2 regions of the Rhizobium sp. AN73 genome follow, and region 1 is predicted to be linked to the other one. Evidence: predicted binding sites of a transcription regulator. Region 1 holds the regulator's gene; the other holds the start of a gene.

Region 1 (7,637 bases):
ATGGTCCAGCGGTCTCGTTTTGATGACTTTTTGATTTGCCCGATATCGCACCGTGCTCTTGAGGCACGCCGAGGGAACTCTAATGAACACATCGATCCTTTTGCTGATACTGGCGCTGATCGGCATCGGCAGTTATCTGCTCGGCAGCCGCCGCGCCGTTGCTCTGTCTGGCGGGCGTCCCTCCAGCATGCATTCCCGTGCTGGTTATCACGGTTCCTACGCCGTCGTCTGGGCCGTGCTGCCCGCGGCGCTCATTCTCTGTATCTGGCTTGTTATCAGCCCGCTGGTCGTCACCTCGGCGGTGCGCGGCGAATTTCCTGAGGATGTGCGCGCCCAATCCGAAGCGCAGCAGAGCCTGACCTACGGTATGGTGACGTCCATCGCCCGCGGTCTTCAGCGGCTGACGCCGGAAGAAACCGCAAAGGTTGATGCGGATACGGCCGCCGTAAGATCGCTTCTGGCATCAAAGGGCGTGGCAATCGCCGGTGACCCTGAGCGTTTCATGGTCGATGCTGCCCAGACGCTGAACGCGATGACCTCGACCAGCCGCCTGGGAATGGTCGCCACCGTGTTGCTGGCCGCATTCGCCGGCGCCGCCTATGCGCTGCGTTCGATCGCGCCGCGCTTTCGGGCGCGCAACAGGGTCGAAAGGGTCATTCTCGCGGCTCTGCTCGTCGCGTCCTCCATCGCCATCCTGACGACCATCGGCATCGTATTGTCGATGCTCTCGGAAGCGATCCAGTTCTTCACCATGGTTCCGGCGCACCAGTTCTTCTTCGGAACCGTGTGGGATCCGCGTTTTGCGGCCGCCGGTACGACTGACTCCTCCGGCCAGTTCGGCCTGATCCCGCTGCTCGCCGGCACGCTCTATATCGGTTTCGTCGCCATGCTGGTCGCCGTGCCGGTCGGGTTGTTCTCGGCGATCTACATGTCGGAATATGCGACGCCGCGCCTTCGCTCGGTTGTAAAGCCGCTGCTCGAGGTTCTCGCGGGTATCCCCACAATCGTCTACGGCTTCTTCGCCCTGACAACGGTTGGTCCGTTCCTGCGAGACATTTCCACGCAGATCAGCGGTCTGGCGACGGGCAACTACGCCAACTTCATCCAGGCGCAGAGCGTCATCACCGCCGGCTTCGTCATGGGCATCATGCTGATCCCCTACGTCTCGTCGCTGTCGGACGACATCATCACCGCCGTGCCGCGTTCGCTGCGCGATGGTTCTCTCGGTCTCGGTGCCACGCGCTCTGAAACCATCAAGAAGGTCATCGTTCCCGCCGCTCTTCCCGGCATCGTCGGCGCCGTGCTGATGACGGCATCGCGTGCGATCGGCGAAACCATGATCGTGGTTCTCGCGGCCGGCGTTGCTGCCCGCCTGCAGCTCAACCCGTTCGAACCCATGACCACCGTGACGGTCAAGATCGTCAGCCAGCTGACCGGCGACCTTGAATTCACCTCGCCGCAAACGCTGGTGGCCTTCGCGCTGGGCATCACGCTTTTCGCGATCACGCTTTGCCTGAATATCTACGCGCTTTACATTGTGCGCAAATACCGGGAGCAATATGAATGACCGACATCGTTTCTCCCGCGGCAGGTGCCGCCGTGAACAAGGCCACGCGCCGTGATATCGGCATTAAGCGCCGCTATGCCGCCGAACGCCGCTTCCGCGCTTATGGATTGGCCGCGATCTCGTTCGGTCTCATCTTCCTCTTTCTGCTGCTTTGGTCGGTCGTCTCCAAGGGCCACACCGCCTTCCAGCAGACGATGATCACGGTTCCGGTCGAGTTTTCCGAGTTGATCATCGACCCGAAGAACGAGCGGGCCACAAATCCCGCAAAGCTGATGACGGCCAATTACCCCGTCCTCGCCCGTGATGCGGTCGCGAAGGTTCTCGGTGTCGCGCCGACGGACAAGGCCGGTCTTCGCGCCGTTAACGTCATGATCTCCGACAGCGTGCGTACCCAGCTGCGTGATATCGTCGTCGCCGATCCTGCCGTCATCGGCACCACGCGCAGCGTTACGCTTCTGGCGTCGGGCGATGTCGACAGCGCCTTCAAGGGCCAGGTCGATCTGTCGGTGGATGAAGCGAACCGCCGTATCTCCAACCAGCAGCTTGGCTGGATGAACCAGCTCGCCGAAAGCGGACAGCTCGGCAAGCATTTCAACACCGGTATCTTCGTCAACGGCGCTTCGAGCCGTCCGGAAGCGGCAGGTGTCGGCGTTGCCTTGATCGGCTCGTTCTACATGATGCTGATCGTGCTGGTGCTGTCGCTGCCGATCGGTGTCGCGGCCTCGATCTATCTTGAGGAATTTGCCCCGAAGAACCGGTTGACGGACCTTATCGAGGTGAACATCAACAATCTCGCGGCTGTTCCCTCCATCGTCTACGGTCTGCTCGGCCTTTCGGTTTTCATCAACTTCATGGGCTTTCCACGCTCCGCCTCTCTGGTCGGCGGCCTGGTCCTGACGCTGATGACCTTGCCGACCATCATCATCGCGACCCGCGCCGCATTGAAGGCTGTACCACCGTCGATCCGCGCCGCAGCGCTCGGTCTTGGCGCTTCCAAGATGCAGACGATTTTCCACCACGTCCTGCCGCTCGCGATGCCTGGTATTCTGACCGGCACCATCATCGGTCTCGCCCACGCATTGGGCGAAACGGCGCCGCTGCTTTTGATCGGCATGGTGGCATTCGTCGCGAACTATCCGACAACGCCGATGGATCCGTCCACGGCCCTGCCGGTGCAGATTTACATGTGGGCGAACGAAGCTGAGCGTGCCTTTGTCGAACGGACATCTGGCGCTATCATCATTCTGCTTCTGTTCCTCATTCTCATGAATGTTGGCGCAATCCTGTTGCGTCGCCGCTTTGAACGGCGCTGGTAGAGGGAGCTAGAGCAATGAACATGTTGTCGGAAGCAGCAGTTGAAAAGGCGCTGGACAAGAAAATGAATGAAGTCTCATACAAGATGATCGGCAAGGACGTTTCGGTTTATTACGGCGAAAAGCGCGCGCTTTACGACGTGAACCTCAATGTCCGCGAAAACACGGTGACTGCGCTTATCGGCCCGTCCGGTTGCGGTAAATCCACTTTCCTGCGCACCTTGAACCGCATGAACGACACGATCGACGGTTGCCGGGTCACGGGCAAGATCACACTCGACACCGACGATATCTACGATCAGCAGATCGACGTCGTGGAACTGCGTGCCCGTGTCGGTATGGTGTTCCAGAAGCCGAACCCGTTTCCGAAGACGATTTACGAGAACATCGCCTACGGTCCGCGTATCCACGGTCTCGCCCGCAACAAGGCGGATATGGACCAGATCGTCGAGCAGAGCCTGCAGAAAGCTGGTCTCTGGAATGAGGCGAAGGACCGTTTGCTGGAATCCGGTACGGGCCTCTCCGGCGGTCAGCAGCAGCGTCTGTGCATTGCACGCGCGATTGCCGTCAGCCCGGAAGTGATCCTGATGGACGAGCCGTGCTCGGCGCTTGATCCGATCGCGACTGCGAAGGTCGAGGAACTGATCCACGAACTGCGCACCAACTACACCATCGTCATCGTCACCCACTCCATGCAGCAGGCGGCGCGTGTTTCCCAGCGCACGGCCATGTTCCACCTTGGTCATCTTGTCGAAGAAAACGAAACCGACAAGATGTTTACCAATCCGGACGACCAGCGCACGCAGGACTACATCATGGGCCGCTTCGGCTGATCCCCGGCCGGCGTTTTATCGAAACCGAACAAGACTGGTGCCTCTGCCGTGCCCGCTTTCGGGCACGCGCATGCAGGCCAAGCCGGAGGACTAGACCATGACACAGACAACGACCCATTCGCATATCCTGTCCGCCTACGACGACGAGTTGAAGTTTCTGACGCGCCGCATCGCCGAAATGGGCGGTCTTGCCGAGCAGATGTGCGGTGAAGCCGTGCGGGCACTCGTCAATTCCGATGCAGCACTTGCGCAGAAGGTCATTTCCGACGACGCGATCCTCGACTATTCCGAGCGCGAAATCGGCGACAAGGCCATCGTCACCATCGCCAGACGTCAGCCGGTGGCGGCCGATCTTCGCGAGATCATCGGTACCCTGCGTATCGCCGCCGATCTCGAGCGCGTCGGCGATCTCGGCAAGAACACGGCCAAGCGCGTTATCGCGGTTGCCGGAACCGGCGTGCCGCGCAAGCTCGCCCGCGGCATCGAACATCTGTCCGAACTGGCGCTGGTGCAGTTGAAGGAAGTGCTTGACGTCTATTCCACACGTTCCGCCGAGAAGGCCAATGCCATCCGCGAGCGCGACGAGGAAATCGACGCCATGTACACGTCGCTCTTCCGTGAGCTTCTGACCTACATGATGGAAGATCCGCGCAACATCACCACCTGCACGCATCTTCTGTTCTGCGCCAAGAACATCGAGCGTATCGGCGATCATGCCACGAACATCGCTGAAACGATTTATTACATGACCACCGGCAGCCAGCCGGAGGGCGAGCGTCCGAAGGACGACAGTTCCAACACACTCGGTTCGGTGACCGAGTAACAGACAAGCAGAAGCTTGCGGAGTTCAGCATATGGTGCCCAAGATTGCAGTTGTGGAAGACGAGGAAGCGTTGAGCGTCCTGCTTCGTTACAATCTCGAGGCTGAGGGATACGACGTCGACACGATACCCCGTGGCGACGAGGCGGAAATCAGGCTGCAGGAGCGTATTCCGGACCTTCTCATCCTGGATTGGATGTTGCCGGGCGTTTCCGGTATCGAACTGTGCCGGCGCCTGAGAATGCGGCCGGAAACAGAACGCCTGCCCATCATCATGCTGACGGCGCGTGGCGAAGAGAGCGAGCGTGTTCGCGGTCTCGCCACCGGGGCTGACGATTATGTCGTCAAGCCGTTTTCCACGCCGGAACTCATGGCCCGGGTCAAGGCCATGTTGCGCCGGGCCCGTCCCGAGGTTCTCTCTTCGGTGCTGAAATGCGGCGATATCGAATTGGATCGCGAGACCCATCGCGTCCATCGCAAAAGCCGCGAAGTGCGCCTCGGCCCGACGGAATTCCGCTTGCTGGAATTCCTGATGACGTCGCCGGGCCGGGTGTTCTCCCGGTCGCAATTGCTGGATGGCGTCTGGGGTCACGATATTTACGTCGATGAGCGTACTGTCGACGTTCATGTCGGACGTCTGCGCAAGGCTTTGAATTTCTCGCATATGCAGGATGTCATCCGCACCGTGCGCGGCGCCGGATATTCGATGGAAGCCTGAGCCAAGCCGAACTCGACGGTTTCGCTAAGGCCAACATCACACCCAATAAATCGAAAAGCCCGAGACCGGAAACGGTGTCGGGCTTTTTTAATTATGACCTTTTCCATAACTCGACATCATCCTCCAGTTTGCCCGGAGGATCGGCGGTGCGTTGAAATCCGGATTGTCGGCTCAGGCCTGCCCGTGACGGAGGGTGGTTTCGGCACATCTGTCCGCAGACTAATCCCGAAACCGGAAACGGCGTCGGGGTTTTTAAGTCATAAAAAAACGGGCCCGAAGGCCCGTAGTTTTTGAGTGCTGAATGCGTGCCGCAACACTCAAGCCTTGCGGCGCTCGCTCACCGGCTGGTAGGCGAGTTTCGCATGGAACTTACAATAGGGCGAAGATTCCAGCGCTTCACAACCGCAGAAATGGAAGTCATCCTTCAGCGGATCGCCAACCGGCCACTTGCAGGTGCGCTCCGTCAGTTCCGTCAGCGTCAGGCGACGGGAAATCGGCGAGACCACGTTTTTGGAAGGAACGTAATCGAGAACCTGTGCGGTCTCGATATCGATCTCCTCGTGCAGCGCCGTTGCCGTGTTCGAGCGGGTGAGAATCCGCGCAGGTGCTGCGTTGACGCGGCCTGCGAAAGTCGTTGCGCGTGGGGCCGGTGCAGCGGTGCGCTTTGGCGCGGTGCGCGCCGAAGTGACCGGACCGCCAGCCTTGACGCGTCCCGGCAGGTTAAGACGATGGACCTTGCCGATCACGGCATTACGGCTGACGCCGCCCAGCTGCGCTGCAATCTGGCTGGCGCTAAGGCCCTCGGACCATAATTTCTTGAGTTTTTCGACTCGTTCGTCTGTCCAGTTCATGCCGCTTCTCCGCTCGTCGCGTGTATTTTCGGCAGAATCCCTCTCCGTCTCGCGGGCGTGCCGCAAGCGTGGTTTCCGCCAGATTTTCGGTGACTAGTTCCGCCGCATCGCAGTCTAGTAATTAGCGATTAACCTAGTGCTAGGCCGACTCCGTGGCAAGAGTCGCGGGAATCATCTGGATTCGATTTCCCGGTTTTCCCCAACTTGCTGGCGTATTGAGTCTGAAAGGCAACACCTTGGGGCTGGCCTGCTGCCGCATACTAGTGCTTGAGAAGCCCGGGAAACGCTGACTTTTGTTGACATCGGCAAACGAAGTGACAATAGTGCCCCTGCCGCCGCAAGGCGGCATTTTTGATTTTCAGGCGAGGGATAACCCCGCAAGCCTATTGACAACCGTTTGATAGCGCATCTGCGCAAGGAGTGATACAGCCATGGCCGAAGCCGGCGCGCCATTGTTTGATACGTTTTCAAGAGCCCCCCTGCGCTTCGAGCGCGGCGAGGGTGTATGGCTGTTCACGGAAAGCGGCGAGCGATATCTGGATTTTGCGGCCGGTGTTGCGGTCAACTCGTTGGGCCACGCCCATCCGCACCTCGTGGATGCGATCAAGACGCAGGCCGAGAAGGTCTGGCACGTCTCGAACCTCTATGAAGTGCCGGGACAGGAAAAGCTTGCCAAGCGCCTGACGGAAGCTACTTTCGCAGACAAGGTATTCTTCACCAATTCCGGCGCGGAAGCGCTGGAATGCGCGATCAAGACTGCGCGCCGTTATCACTATTCGAAAGGCCATCCGGAAAAGTTCCGCATCGTGACCTTTGAAGGCGCCTTCCACGGCCGCACGCTTGCGACGATCGCCGCCGGCGGCCAGCAGAAATATCTCGAAGGTTTCGGTCCCAAGGTTGAAGGTTTCGATCAGGTGCCGTTCGGCGATGTCGATGCTCTGAAGGCCGCCATCACGGCCGAGACGGCTGCACTTCTGATCGAGCCCATTCAGGGTGAGGGCGGCATTCGGGCGCCCAGCAAGGAATTCCTGCAAATCCTGCGCGGCTTGTGCGATGAGCACGGCCTGCTGTTGATTTTCGATGAGGTCCAGACGGGCGTCGGCCGCACGGGCAAGCTGTTTGCTTATGAGCATACGGGTGTTGCGCCCGATATCATGGCGGTCGCCAAGGGTATCGGCGGCGGTTTTCCGCTCGGGGCATGCCTTGCGACAGTGGATGCTGCTTCCGGCATGACGGCCGGCGTGCATGGCACCACCTATGGCGGCAACCCGCTGGCCATGGCAGTGGGCAATGCCGTGCTCGACGTCGTTCTCGCCGACGGTTTTCTCGAGAAAGTCCGTGACGTCGCGCTGGTCTTCCGGCAGGGTCTCGCCTCGCTCAAGGACCGTTATCCCGACGTGATCGAGGAAATCCGCGGCGAAGGCCTGCTTCTGGGCATCAAGGCGAAGGTTCCTTCAGGCGAGTTGCTGCAGGCCATGCGCGCGGAGCATCTGCTCGGTGTGCCCGCAGGCGACAACGTCATCCGTCTTCTGCCG
Region 2 (7,637 bases), on a different contig from region 1:
CCACCGTTCTGGTGGCGCTGGTGCCGCTGGAGATGCGCAGCCGAACCCCGGTTACGCTTGCCGAACCGATCCGTAAGCGCCTGTCGGCCATATCAGGCATAGAGGTCGCAATCCTGCAGACTGGCCTTGGCGGCGGCGAGAGCCCGGTGCAGCTCAGCATCCTCGGCGACGACAGGGCGATCCTCGAAAAGATCGCTACCGGTCTCATGGAAGACATGAAAAAGATCCCCGGCCTCGTGGATGTAACGTCGAGCACCCGGGACGTGACCTCCGTCCTTTCGGTGCGCCTGAAGCGCGAGGCGGCAAGCGATCTCGGCATTGCCAGATCCGATCTCGCCACAGCACTCTCCCCCCTTATCGGAGGCGAGGATGTCTCGAAATGGACGGATGCGGGCGGCAACAGCTACGACATCGTCGTGCGACTGCCCGGCGAACGCCGTTCCGATACAACCTTGCTCGGCGAATTGATGATCGCGACCGGTCGCACGGCATCGAACGGCGCTCCCCTGATGGTCCGTCTCGATCAGGTCGCCGAAATCACCACCGTCGAGGCGCCCGCCGAAATCCGCCGCATCGAAAATCGCCGCGAAGTGCTGGTTTCGGCCAATATCACCGGGCGACCGCTCGGCGAGGTGACGGACGAGTTGAAGACCCTCACCGCCGCCCGCGACCTGCCGGACGGATATCGTATCCGCTTCGGCGGCGACGCCGAAACCATGGAGGAGACCGTTGGCCACATGGTCACTGCGCTCGCCATGGCGGTCATCTTCATCTACATCGTGCTCGCCTCGCAATTCGGCAGTTTCCTGCAGCCGCTCGCCATCATGGCGTCGCTGCCGCTATCGCTCATCGGCGTCCTTATCGGATTGATGGTGGCCGGCAGCACGATCAACATGTTCTCGCTGATCGGCTTCATCATGCTGATGGGCCTCGTCACCAAGAACGGCATATTGCTGGTCGACTTCGCCAATCGAGAACGGAAACGCGGGCTTACGCTGAACGAAGCGCTGGCAAGCGCCGGCATCATCCGTTTCCGCCCGATCATCATGACGACGCTGGCAATGATCTTCGGCATGATCCCGCTCGGCATGGCCGTCGGCGGTGGCGGGGCGCAACGAGCGCCGATGGCGCATGCGGTGATCGGCGGCCTCATCAGCTCCACGTTGCTCACCCTGATCGTCGTGCCGACGATCCTGTCCTACATAGACAGCCTCACCCGGCGTCTTGCCCGCCTGCTGCCGAAAGCACCGGATGAGGCGGGCGAAACCGGACTGCCAGATCGCCCGGCACCCTCTTCTTGAGATCAGCCCTCGACCTTGCAGTCAGGGCTCCTCTCCGGTCAAGCGCTTCTTTTTGCCCTTCGGGCGGAAATCGACCAGTAGCGACTTCAGTTCGATTTCGCGAACGCGCCTTGCCGCCTCGTCGGGGCGAACCCATTCGACCAGGCGTTCGCCGCGCTCCTTGAAACTCGTTTCCGCTCCGGTCACCTCGATCTGGAAAACATCGACGACGCAGGGCGCGACGTCGCCATTGTCGAGCATCTTGAGATAGGTGTAGCGGCCGACCGCATCCTTCCTCACCCGGCCGCGCACGCCGGCCTCCTCCCATGCCTCGATAGCGGCGGCCTGATGCGGATTCTTGCGTTTCATCGGCCAGCCGCGCGGAATGATCCAGCGTCCACTCATGCGCGAGGTGACGACGAGGACTTCGATCTCTTCGCCGCGGCCGGCATAACGGAAGCACAGGGCGGCATATTGCTGCCGGAAAGCGCCGGTGAACAGCTTTTCGGGAACCGCAGCGAGCTGCTGGAGCAATGTCAGGGAGCGGGCCGGACGGGCTTTCCGGCTTTTCTTCGTGGATTTCATATCCGTTGATAGTGCTTATTTTGCGGGTTGCATCAATGCCCCGCGTGCATTTATGACAGTTTTATGACAATCACCCCCCACAACTAATAAAGCGCCATTGAGGGCCAATTCGCATGATGAGCATTTTTCGCAAGCTGATGCCGCGCGAGGACCGTTTCTTCGACCTGTTTAGCAAACATTCGGAAACCGTCGTCAAAGCCGCCGCAGCTCTGGACCAACTTCTAAGCGGCATCGACGTCGAGAAAAATTGCGACCTTATCGTCGCTCTCGAACATCAGGCGGACGATATTACCCGCGAAGTACTGCTCGCGGTGCGGCGCAGCTTCATTACTCCCTTCGATCGTGGCGATATCAAGGACCTCATCCAGTCCATGGATGACGCCATCGACATGATGCACAAGACCGTCAAGACCATCCGTCTTTTCGAACAAACGCAGTTCGACCCGCTGATGCGCGAAATGGGCCATGAGATCGTCCGTGCAGCAAACCTCGTCGCCGAAGCCCTCCCGCTTCTGGAAAAGGTCGGCACCAACGCGCAGCGCCTGTCTGTCATTGCCGAAGAGGTCACCCGCGTAGAAGGCCACTCCGACGAACTTCACGATCAAGGCCTCAAGGACCTGTTCCGGCGCCACGGCGCCGCCGGCGATGCCATGGCCTACATGATCGGCAGCGAGATCTACGGCGAACTCGAAAAGGTCGTCGACCGCTTCGAGGACGTGGCGAACGAGATCAGCGGCATTGTTATCGAGAACGTCTGATGGATGTCGCGCTTGCACTGCCGCTGCTTGTCGGCCTTATCGCCATCGCGCTGTTCTTCGATTTTCTGAACGGTCTGCACGACGCCGCAAATTCCATCGCCACCATTGTCTCCACCCGCGTGCTGCGCCCGCAATATGCGGTGGCATGGGCGGCCTTCTTCAATTTCATCGCCTTTCTGTTCTTCGGCCTGCATGTGGCCGAAACGCTCGGCACCGGCATCATCGATCCGGCCATCGTTTCGCCGCAGGTCATCTTCGCGGCACTGATGGGCGCCATCGTCTGGAACATCGTCACCTGGATCTTCGGCATCCCCTCCAGCTCGTCGCATGCGCTGATCGGCGGTCTCGTCGGTGCTGGGTTTGCGAAAGTCGGTTTCAATTCGATCGTCTGGTCGGGACTTCTGAAAACCGTGGGCGCGATCTTCATGTCACCGGCAATCGGCTTTTTCCTCGCGCTGCTCTTGGTGCTGGCCGTCTCCTGGCTGTTCGTGCGCCAGACACCTTTTGCGGTGGACCGCACCTTCCGCATCATGCAGTTTATTTCCGCCTCGCTCTATTCACTTGGCCATGGCGGCAATGACGCGCAGAAGACCATGGGTATCATCGCCGTGCTGCTCTTCAGTCAGGGACATCTGGGGGAAAGCTTTTACGTGCCGTTCTGGGTGGTCATCTCGTGCCAGTCGGCCATGGCGCTCGGCACGCTGTTCGGCGGCTGGCGGATCGTGCATACCATGGGGTCGAAAATCACCCGGCTTAACCCGATGCAGGGGTTCTGCGCCGAAACCGGTGGAGCGCTGACTTTGTTCGGCGCGACATGGCTCGGCATTCCGGTATCGACAACCCATACCATCACGGGCGCCATCATCGGCGTCGGTGCTGCCCGCCGTGTCTCGGCGGTGCGTTGGGGCCTTGCCGGCAACATCGTTATTGCCTGGGTCGTGACCATGCCGGCCGCCGCCCTCATATCCGCGGCCGTCTATGGTCTGACGTCGCTGTTCGGCTGACAACGCCGACCACGCCCGATTTGCCTGTGCTCCCGGAACAAAAGCCTGTCCATGGCTGTTTGATCCGGGAGACATTGGCGACGAGGCGGATCGCGATCATGGCACGGCAGGTTTTCTGGAAAGGTTATCTGAAGCTGTCGCTGGTGACGGCTGCCGTTTCGCTGACGCCCGCCACCACTGAAAGCAACAAATACCGGTTCCACATTCTCAATCGCAAGACCGGCAATCGCGTCGAAAGCCGTTATGTCGACAGCGTCACCCATAGGCCGGTGGCCGCGAAAAATCAGGTGAAGGGTTTTCCCCGCGCTGAGGACGATTATGTGCTGCTGGAGGATGACGAGATCGATGCGGTCGCGCTGGAAAGCACCCGCACCATCGATATCAAGACCTTCGTTCCCACCGGTTCCATCGACTGGATCTGGTACGACCGTCCGCACTTCCTGCGCCCGGAAGACAAGATCGGCACCGAGGCTTTCAGCGTCATTCGCGAGGCCATGCGGGCGAACGGTGTTTTCGGCATCGCGCGGCTCGTTCTCTACCGCCATGAAAGAGCGGTGCTGCTGGAACCATCAGGCAAGGGCATCATCCTGTGGACGCTGCATTACGGCGAGGAGGTGCGCGAGAGCATCGACGCGCTGGACCCGAAGATGAAGATCGACAAGCCGCTTCTGGAAGCCATGGAAAAACACATCGGCAAACAGATGACAACGTGGAAACCGGCTTTGGTGCAGAATCCGATCCAGAAAAAGATCAGCGCCCTGCTGAAAACCAAGAGCAAGGCCGTGCCTTCCCCGGAAAAGAAAACCGGCACGAAAGCCCGCACCGGCGGCAACGTCATCAACATCATGGATGCCCTGAAGAAAAGCCTTGCCGCCGACAAACGACGCTAGAGTATTCGCAGGAAAAGCGGACCCCGGTTTTCCGTCCGGAAATGCGACAACGCTCTAACGCTTCAGCGACCTTTTTTCGACAGCGGCCGGGCCGCAGCGAAAAACCCCTCCCACGGCTCTTTCTTCAGAGCCGAAAGGCGTGCGCCGATATTGTTGACGGTGAAATGCGCGGGGCCGATCTCTTCCGACAGCTCGTCCCATTCGAGCGGTGCGGAAATGGCGGCTCCCTGCCGGGCGCGGGTCGAATAGGGTGCGACCGCCGTATTGCCCCTGCCGTTGCGCAGATAATCGATGAAGATGCGGCTGGTCCGCTTCGATTTCGTCGCCACCGCCAGATATTTGTCCGGCTCGGCCTTGGCCATGTCGTCCGCCATCGCTTTTGCAAAAGCCTTCACGGCTGGCCAGCCGGCATCAGGCTTCAAGGGCGCGACCACATGGAAGCCCTTGCCGCCGGAGGTTTTCACGAAAGCCGCAAGCCCGGCATCCTCGAAGCGCCGTTTCAGTTCCAACGCCGCACCGATGACATCCGACCACTCGACCCCGTCGTCGGGATCGATATCCATGGTAATCATATCGGGTTTTTCCCAATTGTCGGTCGTCGCACCCCATGGGTGAATTTCAAGGGCTGCGGATTGCACCAGCGCCATCATGCCGTCGAAATCGGCAATGCGGATCAGCGGATCACCGCCCCTGTCCTTCGGATCGACTATCTGCTCCACCGCTTTGTTGATGCCGCGCCAGGCGTGTTTCTGGAAGAAACGCGGGCCTTCTATGCCTTCCGGGCAGCGCAGCAGCGCCAGTGGCCGGTTGACGACAAAGGGAGCCATAAAGGACCAGACCTGCGCATAATAGTCGGCCAACCCCTCTTTCGTTACGCCATCCTTCGGCCAGTAGAGACGGTCCGGATGGGTGAACTTGATCTTGCTCTGCGCTGCCTTGGTTTCGGACACAGTTTTTTCCTCGCGTTCGATTTCAACCGCCGGCTTGTCTTCGCGCAGGCCCTGAAAGGAAGCATGGCGCAAAATACCATCCGCCGACCAGGCACGGAACTCCACTTCGGCCACCAGTTCCGGCTTGACGAAATTGAGGTCACGGCGGGCAAGTGCCGTGAGTTTTTCGCCGAAGGGACTTTCCCTGCTTTCCAGCGGCTTCAGGCGGCCGAGCAGCATTTCGGCAACGTCTGCAGTAAAGCCGGTGCCGACGCGGCCGACATGACGCAACCTGCCATCCTCATAAACGCCCAGCGCCAGCGAGCCGATGGCATGTTCCGAGGTGGAGGACAGCGTGTAACCGCCTATGACGAATTCCTGCCGCATCGAACATTTGGACTTTACCCAGTCCCCCTTGCGGCCGGAGGCATATTTGCTGTCCTTGACCTTGGAAATGACGCCCTCCAGGCTGAGGCGGCAGACGTGATCCAGCACAAGCGCGCCGTTTTCCTCGAAATGCTGGCTGTAGCGGAGAAGTGGCTCTCCGGCGGGCAGCAGCTTTTCAAGCAGCGCCTTGCGGTCGGCCAGCGCCGCGCCGCGCAGGTCTGCGCCATCGAGATACAGAAGGTCGAAGGCGTAAAAAACGAAACGGTCGCTGCGCCCTTCGCTCAAGTCCTGCTGCAAGGCGGAAAAATCCGAAGCGCCGCTCTCCCGTTCGACCACGATTTCGCCGTCGATCAGCAGCGTTTCAGCCGGCAGGGCTTTCAGCGCTCCTGCTACGGCGTCGCCGAACTTCTCAGTCCAGTCCAGCCCGCTGCGGGTCAGAAACTGAAGTTTGCCGTGATCGAGACGCGCCTGCAGCCGGTAGCCATCGAATTTGATTTCATGCAGCCAGCGCGAACCTTCAGGCGGCTTCGGTTTCAGCGTCGCGAGCGCCGGCGCTACGAAGGACGGCAACGCCTGTTTGCGCGCCCCTTTCGGCAAGGCATGCGCCTGTTTTTTGCCGGAGGACGAGGCGGCCGTCTTTTTCGATATAGACTTCGAATTCCAGGTGTCTTTCGGATTTGCCGCGACGTCCTCGACGCTGCGGCCAGTGGCTACGGATTCCGGTCGTTCCTCCAGAATATCGGCACCGCCATCGTGCCTCGCCTCCCCGTCATCACCCTTGATCAACAACCAGTTCTCGTGGCTTTCGCCGGGTTTTCCGTGCATGCGCACCAGATGCCAGCGCCCCCTCAGCTTTTCGCCATCCAGCTCGAATTCGAGATGGCCCTTACGATAACCCTTCTTCGCATCGCCAATCGGACGCCAGCTGCCACGATCCCACAGGATGACGGTGCCGCCGCCATATTGGCCTTTGGGGATCACGCCTTCGAAATCGCCGTAACTCAAGGGATGGTCCTCGACATGCACGGCAAGGCGCTTGTCTTCCGGATCAAGGCTTGGGCCGCGCGTCACCGCCCAGCTTTTCAGCACGCCGTCCATCTCCAACCGGAAATCGTAATGCAACCGGCGGGCATCGTGTTTCTGCACCACGAAGCTCGAGCCATGCGCATCGGTCTTGTCGCCTTTCGGCTCCGGCGTTTTATCGAAACTGCGCTTGGCGTTATAGGTCTGCAAGCCCATGGTTCAGCTCGCTTCGCGGGAAGATTTGCGTCCTGCACCGGTGGTGGATTTCCCGCTGCCCCCGGCACCGGCACTGCGACGCAGCGCCTCCTTGAGATCGATGATGTTGTCTTGGCCGCGCGGCGGCTGTCTGCTGATTTCCCGGCCTTCGATCTTGGCTTTCACCAGCTCCGCCAGCGCATCATTGTAACGGTCGGTATATTCCGCCGGATCGAATGTGCCTGCGCGTTTCCCGATGATGTGGCCGGCGAGTTCCAGCATCTCATCATCGAACTGAATATCGGGAATGGACTTGAAGACAGTGGTTTGCGAGCGCACCTCATAACCGAAATTCAGCGTCGTCGCGATAAGCGCCTTGCCGCTCGGCCGGATCAGCACCACGCGGTTGCGGCGGAAAAGCACCGCTTCGCCAAGTGCGACGACCTTCTCGTCCTCCATCGCCTTCGCCAACAGCGTCAGGGTTTCCTCGCCGCCCTCCTGCGTTGGCGCCAGATAATAGGGCTTGTCGAAATAGAGCTTGTCGATCTCCTCGCGGCTCAAAAAATGCCTGATGCGAATGACCTTG

What was found. The regulator PhoB, encoded in region 1, activates phosphate uptake and scavenging genes when phosphate is short. The targets are predictions, from matches to a motif close to TGTCATNNANCTGTCAT.
Region 2: the regulator PhoB is predicted to act here: its motif matches at 1,918-1,934, upstream of RBH10_RS00515 (DUF47 domain-containing protein).

Annotation. Positions count from the first base shown of each region.
Region 1 covers NZ_JARWME010000002.1:2,157,998-2,165,634, reverse strand. The annotation lists gene pstC (phosphate ABC transporter permease subunit PstC) at 83-1,567, shown strand; gene pstA (phosphate ABC transporter permease PstA) at 1,564-2,883, shown strand; gene pstB (phosphate ABC transporter ATP-binding protein PstB) at 2,898-3,713, shown strand; gene phoU (phosphate signaling complex protein PhoU) at 3,811-4,536, shown strand; gene phoB (phosphate regulon transcriptional regulator PhoB) at 4,568-5,251, shown strand; gene RBH10_RS20575 (GcrA family cell cycle regulator) at 5,569-6,102, opposite strand; gene RBH10_RS20570 (aspartate aminotransferase family protein) at 6,534-7,637, shown strand, end outside.
Region 2 covers NZ_JARWME010000001.1:127,060-134,696, forward strand. The annotation lists partial or broken gene RBH10_RS00505 (efflux RND transporter permease subunit) at 1-1,301, shown strand, start outside; gene RBH10_RS00510 (NUDIX hydrolase) at 1,323-1,865, opposite strand; gene RBH10_RS00515 (DUF47 domain-containing protein) at 1,979-2,623, shown strand; gene RBH10_RS00520 (inorganic phosphate transporter) at 2,623-3,627, shown strand; gene RBH10_RS00525 (Ku protein) at 3,726-4,517, shown strand; gene ligD (DNA ligase D) at 4,580-7,072, opposite strand; gene RBH10_RS00535 (Ku protein) at 7,076-7,637, opposite strand, start outside.